Regions from separate parts of the Weizmannia sp. FSL W8-0676 genome, predicted to be linked through region 3. Evidence: riboswitches for the same ligand, from Rfam matches in the RefSeq annotation. Region 3 holds a riboswitch; each other region holds the start of a gene.
What was found. Region 3 has a riboswitch for S-adenosylmethionine ahead of NST20_RS02020 (bifunctional homocysteine S-methyltransferase/methylenetetrahydrofolate reductase). Riboswitches for the same ligand answer to the same signal wherever they lie in the genome.
Positions count from the first base shown of each region.

Region 1: another riboswitch for S-adenosylmethionine. It lies ahead of NST20_RS07300 (assimilatory sulfite reductase (NADPH) flavoprotein subunit); the one in region 3 lies ahead of NST20_RS02020 (bifunctional homocysteine S-methyltransferase/methylenetetrahydrofolate reductase).
Region 2: another riboswitch for S-adenosylmethionine. It lies ahead of NST20_RS02730 (methionine biosynthesis PLP-dependent protein); the one in region 3 lies ahead of NST20_RS02020 (bifunctional homocysteine S-methyltransferase/methylenetetrahydrofolate reductase).
Region 4: another riboswitch for S-adenosylmethionine. It lies ahead of NST20_RS01490 (phosphoadenylyl-sulfate reductase); the one in region 3 lies ahead of NST20_RS02020 (bifunctional homocysteine S-methyltransferase/methylenetetrahydrofolate reductase).

Region 1 covers NZ_CP151954.1:1,504,309-1,508,581, forward strand. Annotated here, with positions in the region: gene NST20_RS07285 (VOC family protein) at 1-81, opposite strand, end outside; partial or broken gene NST20_RS07290 (phosphosulfolactate synthase) at 65-848, opposite strand; gene NST20_RS07295 (2-phosphosulfolactate phosphatase) at 841-1,536, opposite strand; SAM riboswitch class I at 1,710-1,810, shown strand; gene NST20_RS07300 (assimilatory sulfite reductase (NADPH) flavoprotein subunit) at 1,931-3,787, shown strand; gene cysI (assimilatory sulfite reductase (NADPH) hemoprotein subunit) at 3,805-4,273, shown strand, end outside.
Region 2 covers NZ_CP151954.1:569,369-573,641, forward strand. Annotated here, with positions in the region: gene NST20_RS02720 (ABC transporter ATP-binding protein) at 154-1,050, shown strand; gene NST20_RS02725 (ABC transporter permease) at 1,041-2,180, shown strand; SAM riboswitch class I at 2,289-2,408, shown strand; gene NST20_RS02730 (methionine biosynthesis PLP-dependent protein) at 2,486-3,601, shown strand; gene metC (cystathionine beta-lyase) at 3,598-4,273, shown strand, end outside.
Region 3 covers NZ_CP151954.1:406,681-410,953, forward strand. Annotated here, with positions in the region: gene NST20_RS02010 (LCP family protein) at 251-1,210, shown strand; gene NST20_RS02015 (hypothetical protein) at 1,270-2,217, shown strand; SAM riboswitch class I at 2,414-2,514, shown strand; gene NST20_RS02020 (bifunctional homocysteine S-methyltransferase/methylenetetrahydrofolate reductase) at 2,583-4,273, shown strand, end outside.
Region 4 covers NZ_CP151954.1:289,110-293,382, reverse strand. Annotated here, with positions in the region: gene NST20_RS01500 (sirohydrochlorin chelatase) at 199-939, opposite strand; gene cobA (uroporphyrinogen-III C-methyltransferase) at 946-1,704, opposite strand; gene NST20_RS01490 (phosphoadenylyl-sulfate reductase) at 1,832-2,557, opposite strand; SAM riboswitch class I at 2,649-2,753, opposite strand; gene NST20_RS01485 (hypothetical protein) at 2,855-3,034, opposite strand; gene NST20_RS01480 (TIGR04104 family putative zinc finger protein) at 3,064-3,369, opposite strand; gene NST20_RS01475 (glycosyl hydrolase family 28-related protein) at 3,540-4,273, shown strand, end outside.

The sequences.
Region 1 (4,273 bases), 1.1 Mb from region 3:
TAATTTCTGATAGAAATCGGCTGTTTCATCAAGATCTTTGCACGGGATCGCCAAATGAAAAATTTTATCCGTTTTTCTCATGGGAATCTCCTCCAATAAAAAAAGTATCTGATCGCAAACCGAGCCTTAATGTTTCAAGCGCAAGGGCATCCGAAAAAGGGATGTTGGCCAGATTGGCATCCGGGCCGAGCTGTTGGATAAAAAAGCCTGGAGCTGCTTGTTGGGCGCTTCGAAAATGAAAGCATCGCGGGAATCCCGGAGTCCAGGATGGCCGCAAACATCTCCTCCCGTATTTCCCCGTCCCCGTTGCAAATGCCGCTCGTGCCGCTTTCCCTTGCCTCTGTCATCACTTTATATGCGCCTGCTTCTAAATCTTGACTAATCGATTCCAGCCATAACGCCGGCGTGTCGGCTATTGATTTGGCAGTATCTTTTGAGCCAACTTCACTTAACACTTTAAACTCCTTTGAAAATTCCGCAATATAATGGCACTTTTCCGGATTGGACAGCGGCAGGGTGCCATTTGAGATTTCAACATATTCGCATGCAAACCGCCGGCAGTATTGAACGTACCGATCCGTCTTTCCCTGGCTGGCAAACTTTTCAAATAAAGTGCCGCCGAAAAAGAAGGCAATGCCGTTTTGCCTCAGGTGATCTATTTTTTCTTCCAAATGGCGCGAAACCACCGATGTTCCCCAGCCGAATTTGACGAAATCAATATAAGGGGCTGCACTGTTCATGGTATCTTTAAAAAAGTTCAGCGGAATGCCATTGTCAATTAAGATGGTGATTCCGCAATCCCGCGGTTTCTCATTGCGTAAAGGCAGTGTCAAACCATGGTCATTCATCTTCAACCCTCACGATCGTTGGAAATTCTCCTGTTGGATCAATTTTCATAACAAACCCGCAGTCTGTTTCGTTGCTGCAAAATTCCAGGTCAGCCGGGTTAAATGCAGGCTGGCCGGGATCAAGAAATTTCTTTGCAACACTGGCATTTACAATCTCCTTGATCACTGATTCCGGCTTTATCGTGCCGGAGCCGGTAAGGATGCTTTCCATGTATAATGCGCATGCCAGGTCATCTTCCCCCGTCGGATGGGAAGCGATAATATTGATGCGGGCGTTGTCTTTGCCTTTCCATTTGCGCAGGACCCATTTTGCCGTCATTTTTGCATTCGAAAAGCCGGTAACATAGACTTCCTTTGCACAAAGGGCGCGGAAGGCTGCTTTTACCCCGTTTGTGGATGTTTGCACCAACGTTTTGCCGGCTAACGGCTGTTTGGCGATGGCGGCCGGTGAATGGCCCAAATCAAATCCCGGTATCGGAAGGCCGTTCCTTTCGCCCGTGAGCAAGACATGCGGGTATTTGTCTTTGATACAAAAAGCCGCTTCTTTTGAGTCTGCCAGCCATATCTCTTTTACGCCGCCCAAAAAGGCATGGTGGGCAACCGTAAACGCGCGGATCACATCGATCACAATATTGGCATCCCCGGCTTCCGGCGTGATCTCATTCCCCTGGTAAATGCGGATGTTCATCCATTCCCCCCTCATTCTGTGCAAAAAATACATAAAGTATATTGGAGGGACGCTTGATGCGGAATTTGCCACCCTTTTCTTTTTTTATCGCCCCCGTCTGTTCAAAAAAGAATTGACTGCCACCGCATTTGATTGTATAATGTTTTCAATGATTTCTAAATAATGATTCGTGCTTCTTATCCAGAGAGGTGGAGGGAAAGGCCCTTTGAAGCCTCGGCAACAGGTTGAAAAACACTGTGCCAATTCCTGCAGACAATCGTCTGAAAGATAAGAGAAGTTGACCATTGTGCGCCGGCTCTTCTTATCTTTGTAAGGAGAGCTTTTTTCGAAGGTGCTTCTCATGGAAAGAAGCGGATTAAAATCCAAGTAAACTTCTATGTCTATTTGGATTAGGATGTCATACATAAATAAACAAATGAAAAGTGCATGCAAACATTGCGAGGTGGAAGATTTGCCGTTAAGTGTACAAAACAGCCCGTTTAGTAAAGAACAGGCGGAAAAGTTAAATGAACTGCTGCAAATGTTAACGGATCAGCAAAAATTATGGCTGAGCGGATATTTAACCTATCCGTTTGCCGAACAAGGAACGAATCCCCCGGGAAGTACAGCTGTTGCCGAAAAGCCGGTACAGACGGCAACCAAAACGGTTACGCTGCTGTTTGGTTCCGAGACAGGCAATGCCCAGGCGCTTGCCGAAGCATTCGCCGCCAGATTAAAAGAAATGCAGTTTGCCGTATCTTTTTCGGCACTCGATGCGGCCAAGCCGAAAGATTTAAAAAATGCAGGGTATCTGCTCATCATTACAAGCACACAAGGGGAAGGGGACCCGCCCGACAACGCATTGTCTTTCTATGAGCTGATCCACAGCAGAAAAGCCCCAAAACTGGACGGGGTCCAATTTTCCGTTTTGGCGCTTGGGGACCAGACATATGAGTTTTTTTGCAAGGTCGGAAAAGAGATCGACAAGAGGCTGGAAGAGTTGGGCGGGGAACGGCTCTATCCGCGAGTGGATTGCGATGTGGATTATGAAGAAGACGCCCAGGAATGGTTTGAAGGGGTTACAGGCGTGCTCCAGTCATCTGCCTTGCCGCCTTCAACCGCTGCCGATGCCACCCGGCCTGCAAACACCGATTATTCCAAATCCAACCCGTTCCAGGCGGAAGTGCTGGAAAATATCAATTTGAACTGGGAAGGGTCCAATAAAGAAACGCACCATATCGAATTATCCCTTGAAGGTTCCGGTTTTACATTTGAACCGGGGGACAGCATCGGGATTTACCCGGAAAATGACCCGGAACTCGTGGAACGGCTGATCGAAAAGCTCGGCTGGGATCCAAAAGAACCGGTTCCGATCAATAAAAAAGGGGAAGTACTGCCGGCCAGGGAAGCATTGCTCAGACATTATGAAATTACGAGATTAACAAAACCACTGCTTCAGCAGGCAGCCGTGCTTTTCGGAAACAAAGGGCTTACGGCTTTGCTTGAAAATGAAGCGGAGGCAAAGGCATACCTTGAAGGACGGGGCCTGATCGATCTTGTCGAGGAATATCCGCCGGAAAAAGTGGAAGTGCAAGCTTTTGTACAAATGCTCCGGAAAATGCCGCCGCGGCTTTATTCGATCGCAAGCAGTTGGAAAGCGAACCCCGATGAAGTCCATCTTGTCATTGCACTGGACTGCTATACAGCAAACGGAAGGGTGCGCGAAGGAGTTTGCTCCGGGCAAGTCGCAGGCAGGATAAAACCGGGAGACAAGCTGCCGGTTTATGTCCACCGCAATCCGAATTTCAAACTTCCGGCTGACCCGGATGTGCCGGTGATCATGATCGGGCCGGGAACAGGCGTGGCGCCGTTCCGTTCTTTCCTGGAAGAAAGGGAAGCGGAAGGGATCACCGGCCGAACATGGCTGTTTTACGGGGACCAGCATTTTGCGACGGATTTTCTGTATCAGCTTGACTGGCAAAACTGGCTGAAAAATGGCGTGCTCGAACGGATGGATGTGGCTTTTTCGCGCGACCAGGCAGAAAAAATATACGTCCAGCACCGGATGCTTGAAAAAAGCAAAGATTTTTATGCATGGCTTGAAAAAGGCGCCTGTGTGTATGTGTGCGGTGATGAGAAGCACATGGCCCGCGACGTCCAGGAAACGTTGCTTCAAATTCTTGAAACAGAAGGCAATATGGCGAGGGAAGAGGCAGAGGATTATTTACAGGAAATGCGACGGGCAAAACGATACCAGCGTGATGTGTATTAACAGAGAGGGGCAGGAAGATGGCTGATAAAAAACTTGATCCGCTTGAAACGATAAAAGAAAAAAGCCGATTTTTAAGAGGAACGATTGCGGAAGGACTCAAAGATCCGCTGACCGGTGCGATATCCGAGGACGATAATAAACTGTTGAAATTTCATGGCAGCTACCAGCAGGACGACCGGGATATCCGCAACGAGCGGCGCAAAAAGAAACTGGAGCCGGCTTACCAGTTTATGGTGCGTGTCCGCATTCCGGGCGGCGTTGCGACCCCGGAACAGTGGCTTGTGATGGATGAACTGGCGCAAAAATACGGGAACGGAACGCTGCGTATGACGACCCGGCAGACATTCCAGATGCATGGCATTTTAAAATGGAATTTAAAGCAGGCCATCCGCGAAATGAACGATGCGCTCATGACGACGCTTGCCGCGTGCGGGGATGTGAACCGGAATGTGATGTGCAACCCGAACCCGTACCAGTCGGATGTGC
Region 2 (4,273 bases), 160 kb from region 3:
TAAAGAATCCCGCTTTTTTTGGTGGTTGCCGCCAATATGTGCAGCAGCAGTTTGTTTTTTCGGTGACACCACGCAAAAATTTCGGTGACAATGGCGCTGCGGCCTATTAAAATAGGTGATAAGATCTTGTGAATTAACGGGGGAGGGATTGTTTTGTTAAGGGTAAACAATGTGTCAGTAGAGATAGAGAAGTCAAAAATTTTGGAAGATATAAGTTTTTCTGCTGAACCAGGGGAGATTATTGGCCTGGTTGCTCCAAATGGATCCGGCAAGACGACGCTTTTAAATGCGATATCCAACCTGATTCCTGCTTCAAAAGGCGAAATTAGTATTTACGGCATGAATTATAAAATGCATCGGGAAAAAATCCTTAAAAAAATATTTTTTTTGCAAGACCATACAGTATTGTATCCAAATTTAACAGGGAGAGAGCATTTAAAACTTGTACAAAGATTATGGGAGAGCAAACAAGAATGTGGCGCTGTTATTGAAAAATTAAGCATGGGTTCCTATATCGACAAAAGGGTTTCAAAATATTCGCTTGGCATGCAGCAAAGGCTGCTATTTGGGATGTGCTTGATCAGTTCTTGTGATTTGCTATTGATGGACGAGCCGATGAATGGGCTGGACCCATCCAATATTAAACTGATAAGCAAATCCATTAAGCAACTTAGAGATGAAAATAAAATTGTATTTTTTTCTTCCCATATTCTGAACAATGTTGATGAATTATGTGATCGTGTCATCTTTTTAAAGCAAGGAAGAATGGTTTACGAAAGCAGAAAAAATAATCCGGACTTTAATAAATACATCATCATTAAGTTAGAGAATGGGAATGATGCGGATAAAGTTCTTTCCCTATTTAAAGATGAAGAAATTAAAAATGCCACAGCCAATGAAGTATGGGCGGAGATAGATTCGAGTAAAAGCTCCTTTGTGGTAAATCAGGCATTCGAACAAGACATGAAATTTAAATCATTTTTCATAGGGCAAAAAGGCAGCCAACTAATTTATGAGGAAATATACGAAGGTGAAGATAAATGGGGCTAATCAAATTAGAGACATTGCGATTCATTAGAAATAAAAAAAATTTGACTGTTTTTATTGCTGCTATTTTGATTGTTTTCATTTTGTTTGCAATTACTTTCGTGGGAGCAAAGAGAATGGACCCGCTCAATGAATATCAGGATAACAAATCCTCACTGGAAAATGCCATTTCACACATGGAATCAAATCCAAATAAGAGTGAAGCAAAGAAGAAAGCACTTGCGGGTTTGCAGGAGGAGTTACGCCTTCGTACAGAACAAATACAAGCTCATGAAGCAGGGGATTGGAAGCAAGAACTGAAATTGCAGATCGCTTTAGATAAAAAATTAATTGCTGGGATTAATGCCGGAACAATTGTTTTTGGTAATAAAAAAATTGTTCCGCAGACAGAAAAAGCAATACAGCTCAATACCATTCTGCTTAAACAAAATATTCATCCGGTAATAGAGTCGTTCGAAACCCCGGGTATTAACTTTACATATCGTATTCTTTTTTACGTATTCCCGTTCTTAATGCCTCTTCTCATTGCAGTTTTAATTGGTGATATTTCAACAAGAGATAAACAAGGCGGTATTAATCATTTTGTAAATGTTTTGCCAGTGAAGCTCAAGAAAATATTGGATGCGAGAATCTTCACTTCATTTGTTTACAGCCTTGCCATCACGATTGTTATCCTGGTTGTTGCGCTCATTATTGGTAGCATCATAAGCCATTTGGGGAGTTGGAAGTACCCTGTGGCGATCAATTTAAACGGGACAGAAGTATTGTGGATTTCAATTGCCCGGTTTTTGGGCAGATCGCTTTTACTAATCCTATGTCTTCTATTATTTATTTCTGTTTTCACGCAGTTTTTAAATACCTTTATTCGAAATCAATTGCTTCTGATGCTCGTTTTGGTGGCTTGTTTTTGTTTTGAGGAAATGATGAGCGGATTTAAGACAAAGTTGTATGCTGTTATGCATATCATCCCTTTTACATTTGTGGATGTGCCGAATATAGTGAATGGAGAAAGTGCAGCAAAATTCAGGAATGAGTATATCAATACTACAGACGGAGTCATTACGCTTCTCCTTTCATCTTTGCTGTTTTATTTTCTCACCATATGGATTATCCATAAGAAAAACAAAATTTAAAAAAAGCTTGACGAATCCGAAAAAAAGGGATAAATTGAACGTAAGCAATTTTTAGGTTCGTTGTGTAATTTCTTTTGCGGCGTTGATGGCAAATTTCATATTGGTGTTTTCTTATCAAGAGAGGTTGAGGGAATGGCCCGATGAAGCCTCAGCAACCTTCAATGCTTTTACGCGTTGAAAAGGTGCTAAGTCCTGCAAGTTATGGGATCATAACTTGAAAGATAAGAAGATGGTTCATGCACGAAAGGAATGGCCTTCTTCTTATTGGAGAAGGCTTTTTGATTTTAAGTGAGGGAGTGTCCATCATGTATCATACAGAAACAAAACTTGCACAAATCGGAAACCGCAGTGACCGCGTGACAGGTGCGGTGAACCCGCCTGTTTATTTTTCTACCGCTTACCGCCACGAAGGCATTGGGCAGTCAACCGGTTTCGATTATTCCCGTACCGGCAACCCGACGCGCCAGTTGCTTGAAGAAGCGATTGCGGATCTGGAGGGCGGGGACCGCGGGTTTGCGTGCAGTTCCGGCATGGCTGCGATTTTCACTGTTTTATCTTTGTTCCAGGCCGGCGATGAGTGGATTGTGAGTGATGATTTATATGGCGGCACCTACCGCCTGCTGGAGCAGGGATATAAAAAATGGGGGCTTTGTTGTAAGTACGTGAATACGTGCAACCCGGAAAATATTGAACAAGAAATCACCCCGAAAACGAAAGCCATTTTCCTCGAAACGCCGACAAACCCCCTCATGCAGCAGACGGATATCGGCGCAGTGGCTGAAATTGCGAAAAGGCACGGAATCCTGCTGATTGTAGACAATACTTTTTACACCCCGCTTTTGCAGCAGCCGATTAAAGAAGGCGCTGATATTGTAGTCCATAGCGCGACGAAATATCTTGGCGGGCATAACGACGTGCTGGCCGGTCTGATCGTGGCAAAGGGTGCTGAACTTTGCGAGCAGCTTTTTCTGTACCATAACGGTGCCGGCGCCACCCTCAGTCCGTTTGATTCGTGGCTTCTGATGCGCGGCATGAAAACGCTGGCGCTTAGGATGGAAAAACACGAAAAAAATGCAAAAGCTGTGGCGGCCTTTTTAAGCGCGCATCCGGATGTAAAAGATGTGCTATATCCGGGCCGCGGCGGGATGCTTTCTTTCCGTGTAAAAGAAGAATCATGGATTGACCCGTTTTTACGCGGCCTGTCTCTGATTACATTTGCCGAAAGTCTCGGCGGGACGGAAAGTTTTATCACTTACCCGGCTACACAGACGCATGCCGACATTCCGGAAGAAAAACGGATTGCCTCGGGCGTGGACAACTGCCTTTTGCGCTTTTCAGTCGGAATTGAAGATGACCGCGATTTGATTGCAGATATTGAAAAAGCTTTTGCCAACATTCACGAAGGGGTGCAAACACGATGACAAATGAAGATTATTCTTTTCAAACGAGGCTTTTACATAACAGCCACAAAATTGACCAGGTGACCGGTGCGGTGAGTGTGCCGATCCAGCATGCTTCGACATACCACCAGGCGGACATTGATCAGTTCGGCAAATACGATTACAGCCGCTCGCTCAATCCGACGAGGGAAGCGCTCGAGGATGTCATAGCCGAACTCGAAGGCGGCGCCAAAGGTTTCGCGTTTGCTTCCGGGATGGCGGCGATTTCAACGGCATTTCTGCTTTTGTCGGCGGGCGACCATGTTGTGATCACCGAGGATGTGTACGGCGGCACGTTCCGGATGGTGACAGAAGTCCTGACCCGGCTTGGTATTGAACATACATTTGTGGATATGACCAACCTTGAAGAAGTGCGGCAGGCCGTCCGCCCGAACACGAAGGCTTTTTATGTGGAAACCCCTTCAAACCCGCTTTTAAAAGTGACGGATATCCGTGCGGTGAGTGAACTGGCAAAGGAAACCGGGGCGCTCACCTTTGTCGACAACACCTTTTTAACGCCTGCCCTGCAGCGCCCGCTTGAACTCGGGGCGGATATCGTGCTGCACAGCGCGACGAAATTTTTAGCAGGGCACAGCGATGTCGTTGCTGGGCTTGCGGTTGTAAAAGATGAAGCATTGGCAGCGCGCCTCGGCT
Region 3 (4,273 bases):
AACCTCCGAATCTCTGGCCATAAAAAAACGCCTGCACAAAGCAGACGAACCAACAAAAGCTCTTACCTGATGACAAACATCAATATACCGCTGGAAAATAAAAAACACCTTAACTTTACATAAAGATTATGTGAAATTCCCCACAACTAATTATCTCGACAAAAATAACAAAATTTCATCAAAATCTTCGTGACAAATTGCCGCTTTTAGATAATAATAATGAAGACAGACTACTAAAACGAGGGATTCTATGGAGTCAAGAGTAGCGAAAAAAAAGAAAAAACGGTCGAGAGTCCGCTGGCGCAGAGTGTTCCTTATGCTCTTTTTACTGCTCATCGTCGCCGGCGCGGGGTACACAGCTTATCAATACTATGCCGGTATTCACCAGACAGACCCGGACGATGCATTAAATATGGACAATCTGGAATTTAACGGTAAAAAGGATGCAAATGGCCGCACCAATATTCTCCTTCTCGGAATTGATCGGCGCGGGCAAGAAGATTCAAGAACCGATACCATCATGATTGCCCAATATGACCCGAAGAATAACCAGGTGAAGCTCATTTCGATTATGCGTGACATTTATGCCGAAATTCCGGGGTATAGAAACTATAAAATTAACACAGCCTACTATCTTGGCAATCTGAAGAATCAAAAAAAGGGTGTTGAATTGCTGCGTCAAACACTCAAAACCAATTTTGACATTGATGTGCAATATTATGCACTTGTCGATTTCCAAGGTTTTGTTAAAATTGTCGATACCCTGGCGCCTCAAGGCATTGAAATGAACGTGGAACATAAAATGTCGGAAAACATCGGCTTGACGCTTTATCCTGGAAAACAGCTGATGCATGGGAAACAATTGCTCGCCTACGCACGATTCAGACATGACGCGCAAGGCGACTTTGGCCGGGTTGCCCGCCAGCAAAAAGTGCTTAAAGCGCTCCAATCTGAAGTTTTCAGCGTGAACGGTATCGCCAAAGCGCCGAAACTGCTTGGAACCATTCAGCCGTATATTGCCACCAATATGAGCAAAATGAACATTCTTGCGCTCGCCAAAGACGCCGTCGGAGGCAACCTCAAGGTAAAAACAATGACCGTACCGGTTGCCGGCACCTATACCAATGTCAGCTATCCGGGCGTCGGCGCCGCACTCGAAGTGGACAAAGAAAAAAATATAGAAGCCATCAAACAGTTTTTGGATGAATAACAGGGGCCGGTTCCGGCTCTTTTTTTTTGTAGCAGACAGAAAGCCGTACCAGGAGCAAATTGTCTTTTTGGAGGGTTCAAAAAGACAAAAGAGAGCCGGACCAAGAGCAAATTGTCCTTTTGAAAGGCTCAAAAAGACAAAAGAGAGTCGGACCAAGAGCAAATTGTCCTTTTGAAAGGCTCAAAAAGACAAAAGAGAGTCGGACCGGGAGCAAATTGTCCTTTTGGAGAGCTCAAAAAGACAAAAGAAAGCCGTACCGGGAGCAAATTGTCTTTTTGGAGAGCTCAAAAAGACAAAAGAAAGCCGTACCGGGAGCAAATTGTCTTTTTGGAGAGCTCAAAAAGACAAAAGAGAGCCGGACCAAGAGCAAATTGTCCTTTTGGAGAGCTCAAAAAGACAAAAGAGAGCCGTACCGGGAGCAAATTGTCCTTTTGGAGGGTTCAAAAAGACAAAAGAAAGCCGGACCAAGAGCAAATTGTCTTTTTGAATGGCTCAAAAAGACAAAAGAGAGTCGGATCAGGGGCGAATTGTCCTTTTGGAGGGCTCAAAAAGACAAAAGAGAGCCGGACCAAGAGCAAATTGTCCTTTTGGAGAGCTCAAAAAGACAAAAGAGAGCCGTACCAGGAGCAAATTGTCTTTTTGGAGGGTTCAAAAAGACAAAAGAGAGCCGGACCAAGAGCAAATTGTCTTTTTGGAGAGCTCAAAAAGACAAAAGAGAGCCGGACCAAGAGCAAATTGTCTTTTTGGAGAGCTCAAAAAGACAAAAGAGATCTGGACCAGGAGCAAATTGTCTTTTTGGAGAGCTCAAAAAGACAAAAGAGAGTCGGATCAGGGGCGAATTGTCCTTTTGGAGGGCTCAAAAAGACAAAAGAAAGCCGGACCAAGAGCAAATTGTCCTTTTGAAAGGCTCAAAAAGACAAAAGAGAGCCGTACCGGGAGCAAATTGTCCTTTTGGAGAGCTCAAAAAGACAAAAGAGAGCCGTACCGGGAGCAAATTGTCCTTTTGAAGGGTTCAAAAAGACAAAAGAAAGCCGTACCGGGAGCAAATTGTCCTTTTGGAGAGCTCAAAAAGACAAAAGAAAGCCAATTAGACAAAAGGGACGAAACCGCATCCAATATGAATTTCAATTTCCCCCTTGTCATGTCACCCGGCAAAGTGTAAAGTATAAATAAGTCAAAATTTTAAGTACGTTCAATCGAATAGCCTTATCAAGAGAGGCGGAGGGACTTGGCCCGATGAAACCTCAGCAACCAGCCATACGGCACGGTGCTAAATCCAACAGGTATACCTGAAAAGATAAGGAGCCATGTTATCATCTTGCCTCCTTTTCCGGGAGGCTTTTTTCATATCATGCAAAAGGAGTGTAAAAAGTTGGACTTTCTCGAAACGTTAAAAAACCGCATCCTTGTTGCGGACGGGGCAATGGGGACGCTGCTGTATGCATACGGCGCCGACACATGTTATGAGTCATTCAATCTGAGCCACCCGGAAGACATCCACGCGATCCACCGCGCCTATATCGAAGCAGGCGCATCGGTCATTCAAACCAACACGTACAGTGCCAACTATATCAAGCTTGCACAGTATGGACTGGAAGAAAAAGTAAAAGACATCAACAAAGCGGCCGTCCGGATTGCAAAAGAGGCGGCAAACCGCGATACATTCATACTCGGCACGGTCGGCGGCATCCGCGGCCAGCGCAAAACTGAGGCAACACTTGCCGAAATTAAGCGTACGTTCCGCGAGCAGATTTTTCACCTCCTGAACGAAGGAGTCGATGCCCTGCTTCTGGAAACGTATTTTGACGCTGAAGAACTGTATACGGTTGTTGACATTGCAAAAAAAGAAGCGGATGTCCCGGTCATCGCCCAGTTCTCGCTTATTGAGCCGGGCGTGCTCCAAAACGGAACCCCGGTCCGTGATGCATTCAAGGAACTTGAAAACCGCGGCGCCGATGTGACCGGCCTGAACTGCCGGCTCGGCCCGCACCACATGATCCAGGCGTTCGAAGAAATCCCGATACCGAAGCGTGCCTTTTTGTCCGCATACCCGAATGCAAGTCTTTTAGATTACGAGGAAGGCCGGTTCACATTTACGAATAACGCCGATTATTTTAAAACATGTGCCGAAAAACTTGTCGAACAGGGTGTGCGCCTGATCGGCGGCTGCTGCGGCACAACGCCGGCCCACATCAAAGCAATCGCAGAAGGGATCCAGGGGCTTGTGCCTGTCACAGAAAAAACGGTCCGCCCGCCGAAAATCGAAATCGCAGCCGCCCCGGCGCAGTACGAACCGCCGTTGCATGAAATTGTAAAAAAACGCCATTCCGTCATTGTCGAATTGGACACACCGAAAACGCTGAACACAGCCCGCTTTTTCGAAGGAGCAAAAGCGCTGCACGACGCCGGCATCGATGCCTTGACAATGGCCGACAACTCGCTTGCAAGCCCGCGCATCAGCAACACAGCGATTGCCGCGATTTTAAAAGAGAAACAGGGCATCCGGCCGCTCGTTCATATTACATGCCGTGATCGCAATTTGATCGGGCTGCAGTCGCACTTAATGGGCCTTGCCGCGCTCGGGATTGACCAGGTGCTTGCCGTCACGGGGGATCCGTCGAAAATCGGCGACTTCCCGGGGGCCACGAGCGTATACGATTTGTCGTCAATGGAACTGATCGCAATGATCAAGCAATTTAACGATGGCATTTCCCATTCCGGCAAATCGCTTCAGCGGAAAACAAATTTTTCCGTCGCAGCTGCATTTAACCCGAACGTCCGCAATCTCGATAAAACGGTCGGGAGGTTGGAACGCAAAATCCGCCACGGTGCTGATTATTTTATCACCCAGCCTGTCTTCAGCACGGAAAAAATCGAGCAAATCCATGAAGCCACGAAGCATTTGGACGCGCCGATCTATCTTGGCATTATGCCGCTTACCAGCTACCGGAACGCGGTCTTTCTGCACAATGAAGTGCCGGGCATCACACTGACGGATGATATTTTGCAAGCGATGGAAAAAACAAACGGCGACCCTGTGAAAGCGCGCGAAGAAAGCCTTGC
Region 4 (4,273 bases), 120 kb from region 3:
GCCGGCATGCGCAATGGAGCGCCGGACCGCGGGCATCTTTCAGGCTGATCGGGCCCAAAAAAGTGCCGGTACGCACATTGAAACACCGCACCCAGGCATTTTTTAAACTGCATCTCCCCCAAATAAGGGAGGGGTTCACAATAGAAAACGCCGCAGGCTTCCCCCAGGCTTTCCGGGGGCAAAAAAGGTCCCGGAATCTCAAATAAAAGCCTCTGCACCCAACGCTTCCTTTGCCCGGGCGGCCAATGCGTCCGCCATATCTGGGTGACAGCCGAGATACCGTGCCAGCCGGATATCATATCCTTCCCGCTGCAGCATGCCCACTTTCTTTTCCAGCGACCGGACGAGCACGCCGGTGAACCAAAGATATGGGGCCACAACCACCGGGCGCCCGGCCACGGCCAGCTCCTTCAGCGCCTCATCAAAACGGGGCTCAAGAACCGCCAAATAAGCCGTTTTGATCTGTTCTGCCCCCAGTTGCACGCGCAGCCCGTCCGCAATTTTTGCAAAATCGCACAGTGTTTCCGGATTACGGCTGCCGCGTCCGACCAGCAGAATCCAGGCACCCGGAGGCATGCCGGTTTCCAAAATATTTTCCGCCAGGATTCCGGTGATCCGGTCCCCGACGCCGAGCGGGCGGCCGTACGTAAACACAATATGCGGATAACGTCGTTTCGCTTCCCGGATCGCACGCGGGATATCCTCATAATAATGCCCGGCACTCAGCAGCAATACCGGCACAACGGCGATACGCCCTGCGCCGCCCCGGACAAGCGCATCAATCCCTGCTGCAATATCCGGTTCCGCAATTTCCAGATAACAAATTTCCTGGAGATCCGCATCCACCTGTGCCATCGCTTGCCGGATTGCCGCTGTTGCTTCCCGGGCGGTTTCGGGCACACGGCTGCCGTGGCTGACATATAAAACACCTTGTTTCATACCCGTTCACCCGGTACAGGCCGGAGCAGCGGAAAGCTGTTCAAACCATTTCAACTCATCGCGCAGTTTTACCACTTCTCCGATGATCAAAAGCGATGGGTTGCGCAACCCGTCCGCCTTTTCACTTAAATTTCCAAGCGTGCCGACCGCGGTTTCCTGTTTTTCCGTCGTGCCCCAGCGGATAAGTGCAGCCGGCATGTCCGGCGATTTGCCGTGCTTTATCAGTTGCGCACAGATGAGCGGCAGATTTTTCACGCCCATATAAATGCAAAGTGTATCAATTCCCGCATATTTGGACCAGTATGCATCAAGGTCTTCGCCTTTTTTCGTGACGCCCGCGATAAAAGCAACGGATGTACTGAGCCCGCGGTGGGTGAGCGGAATGCCGGCATAGGCGGGCACGGCGGAACCGGCCGTAATCCCCGGAACGATTTCAAACGGAATATGCTTTTGCACCAGTACTTCCGCCTCCTCCCCGCCTCTGCCGAATATAAACGGATCGCCGCCTTTTAAACGGACAACAGTTTTGCCTTGGTTGGCAAACTTCACAAGCAGGTGGTTGATCGTATCCTGCGACATCGTATGGGCGTCCGGCTTTTTCCCGCAGTAGACGAGTTCCGCATCCGGCCTTGCTTCTTTTAACAGATCCGGATTCACCAGGCGGTCATATAAAATGACATCCGCTTCCCGGATCATGCGCAATCCTTTCACTGTGATCAGTTCCGGATCGCCGGGCCCTGCCCCGACTAAATATACTTTTCTCATTTCTTCACCTGCTTTAAACTTAATCGGATAACTGGTTGGTTTGGTTTATGCGCCCACTTCTCCCGGAGTGGCTGTAGCAGCGGCTTAGAAGGGATGGCCGTTTTTGCCGCAGCACCACCGGGCAGCCTTATTTTTTCTGAACCGTATGCAGCCCGCATTCGGTTTTATGAAAGCCCGCCCATCTTCCTGCTCTTGAGTCGCTGTTTCCGACAGCACGTGTGCACGGGAAACAGCCGATGCTCGGATATCCCTGGTCATGCAATTCGTTATACGGAAGATGATGGGACTTGATATAGTTCCAAACGTCATCCCATGTCCAATGAATCAGCGGGCAAATTTTAATCGAATGGAACCTTTCATCTTTATTGACAAAATTCGTTTTCGCCCTCGTCGGCGATTGCTCCCGCCGCAAGCCGGATATCCAGGCCGCCGCTCCCTGCAGCGTTTCTTCAAGCGGCTTGATTTTCCGGATATAGCAGCATTGGTCCGGATCCCTTTTCCAAAGGGCAGATCCGTATTGCGCCGCCTGTTCATCAAGCGTAAGCGACGGTTTTTTCATTTGGATATTTAAAGCCGGATATTTCTTTTTTACTTTTTCAATCAATTCGTAAGTCTGCGGAAAGTGCAGGTCCGTATCCAAAAATACGATATCCGCATCTTCTCTGACTTTCGAAATGAGATCAATCAGCACCATTCCTTCTGCGCCGAAGCTGCACGCATATACCACTGATTTACCGTACGTGCCATATGCCCACTGCAAAATTTCCAATGCGCCCTTTGTTTCATCTTCCGGCACGAACACTGCAAACGGATCCGACGTAAACTGTTCATATGTGAGCCGCGTTTGCTCCACTCTATTCCCTTCTTTCTTATTCGATTACTAAGGATTAAACGACAAAAATCTTCTTACCCTGAAGTAAGAAGATATCCATTCCCGGGAAATCTTCTTATCTTTCAGGCCACCACCTGCAGGAATTGGCACAGTACCCGTTTTCGGACCTGCTGCCGAGGCTTCACAGGGCCCTTCCCTCCACCTCTCTTGATAAGAAAATAACAACATATAAGCTTGAAGTTTATTGTATACCTTCTTATGCTATTCGTCAACGAAAAATTCTGATAAAGAAAATAAGGCCCATTTTCACGAAAAGTGTTACATGTAGTTTTGGGCCACCTTTTTCTTTCTCATTTGATGAAATGGTTTCCAATCTTTACTTGCATGTGTTTTTTTCAAATCTTGCTCTGTACCAAATCGGTTCATCAATTCACCTTTAAACTTGCGGCGTACCGGCTCAGCTCCGCGTTTCATCATCACCTGGATTTTTGAAGCCATTTAAAAGGGCGACAACTATTCGTTCCCTTTTACCATAGAAGCCTTTCTTTATGATCAAACGAATAAACATAAGGCATCATAAGAATCAAACAAGCCCAAATAATGATGATTAGTGTTATGAATGCAATTTTTGGAATGCCCAATATCATTAGTCCAAATGAGATGAAAAAGCAAAGCAGGGAAAAATATCCAACTTTATTTCGAAACTTCAAACTTGGATATAACTTGGCTTTACAATTTGGACATTCTATGGTTTGGTCAAACTTCCATAATCTCTTAAAGATATAAATCCACTTAAATGGATGGTTACAATCAGAACATTTTGGCAGGCTCATTGACTTCCACCTTCCTTTTCTTCGATTTTAACATAAAATTCAATCTTTTTTATGCCAACAACAATGATTTAGAAAAGAGTCTTCCTTTTTCAGTGCGTTTTCCAACCTGCGGGGGTATACTACATATATCCAATGACAGAGACTGAATGAAGGCAAAGCGGGGTGAAAAAATGATTCATTTGGATAAGCATCATGACCCCCGGACAAACGGCATGCTGCTGCGCCAGCTTTCACGCAGGGCAGTCCAGCCGGGTACCCTAATCCAGGAAAATGAAGCGCTTTTTCAAAAATACTGCCAGCCGGAATTTCACAAACCGTTTTCCCTTTCACGGCTGCTGCTGAACCGGAGATATCCGGTTGAACCGTATAAAACCCTTGCAGATCAGAACGGCCTTGTCTACCCGGAATGGAAAACGATATTGGATCAAGAATACAGCCGGCTGCTGTCTGTGGCATCCCGTACAGTCAATGTGGCAGATTTCGGGGCTGCCGGCGATGGAAAAACCGACTGCACAGCGGCATTCCAAAAAGCACTGGGAAACGGCCGCGTGAAAGTGATCGTACCGGAAGGCGTTTATCTTGTAAAGGGGCTTAAGCTGCCTTCATGGACATGCCTTTGCGGCAGCGGAAAAGGCGTAACAGTCATCAAACTCCATCCGCATGCGCCGAAAAAAACGCGTCTTATCCAAAACGCCCATTTCCACCGCGGCAATCACCATATATCGGTGGAAGGGCTCTCGCTGGACTGGAATGTCGAAAGGCTCGGAAATGAGGAAAGAACGGCAGCAGGAAATAACCGTTCAAGCTGTCTGACTTTTGCGCACGTCACGTTCGGCTGGGTGAAAAATGTGGAGGCGGCGGGGGCCGGCCTGCATGGTTTTGATGTATCGTCTGCCCGGTATCA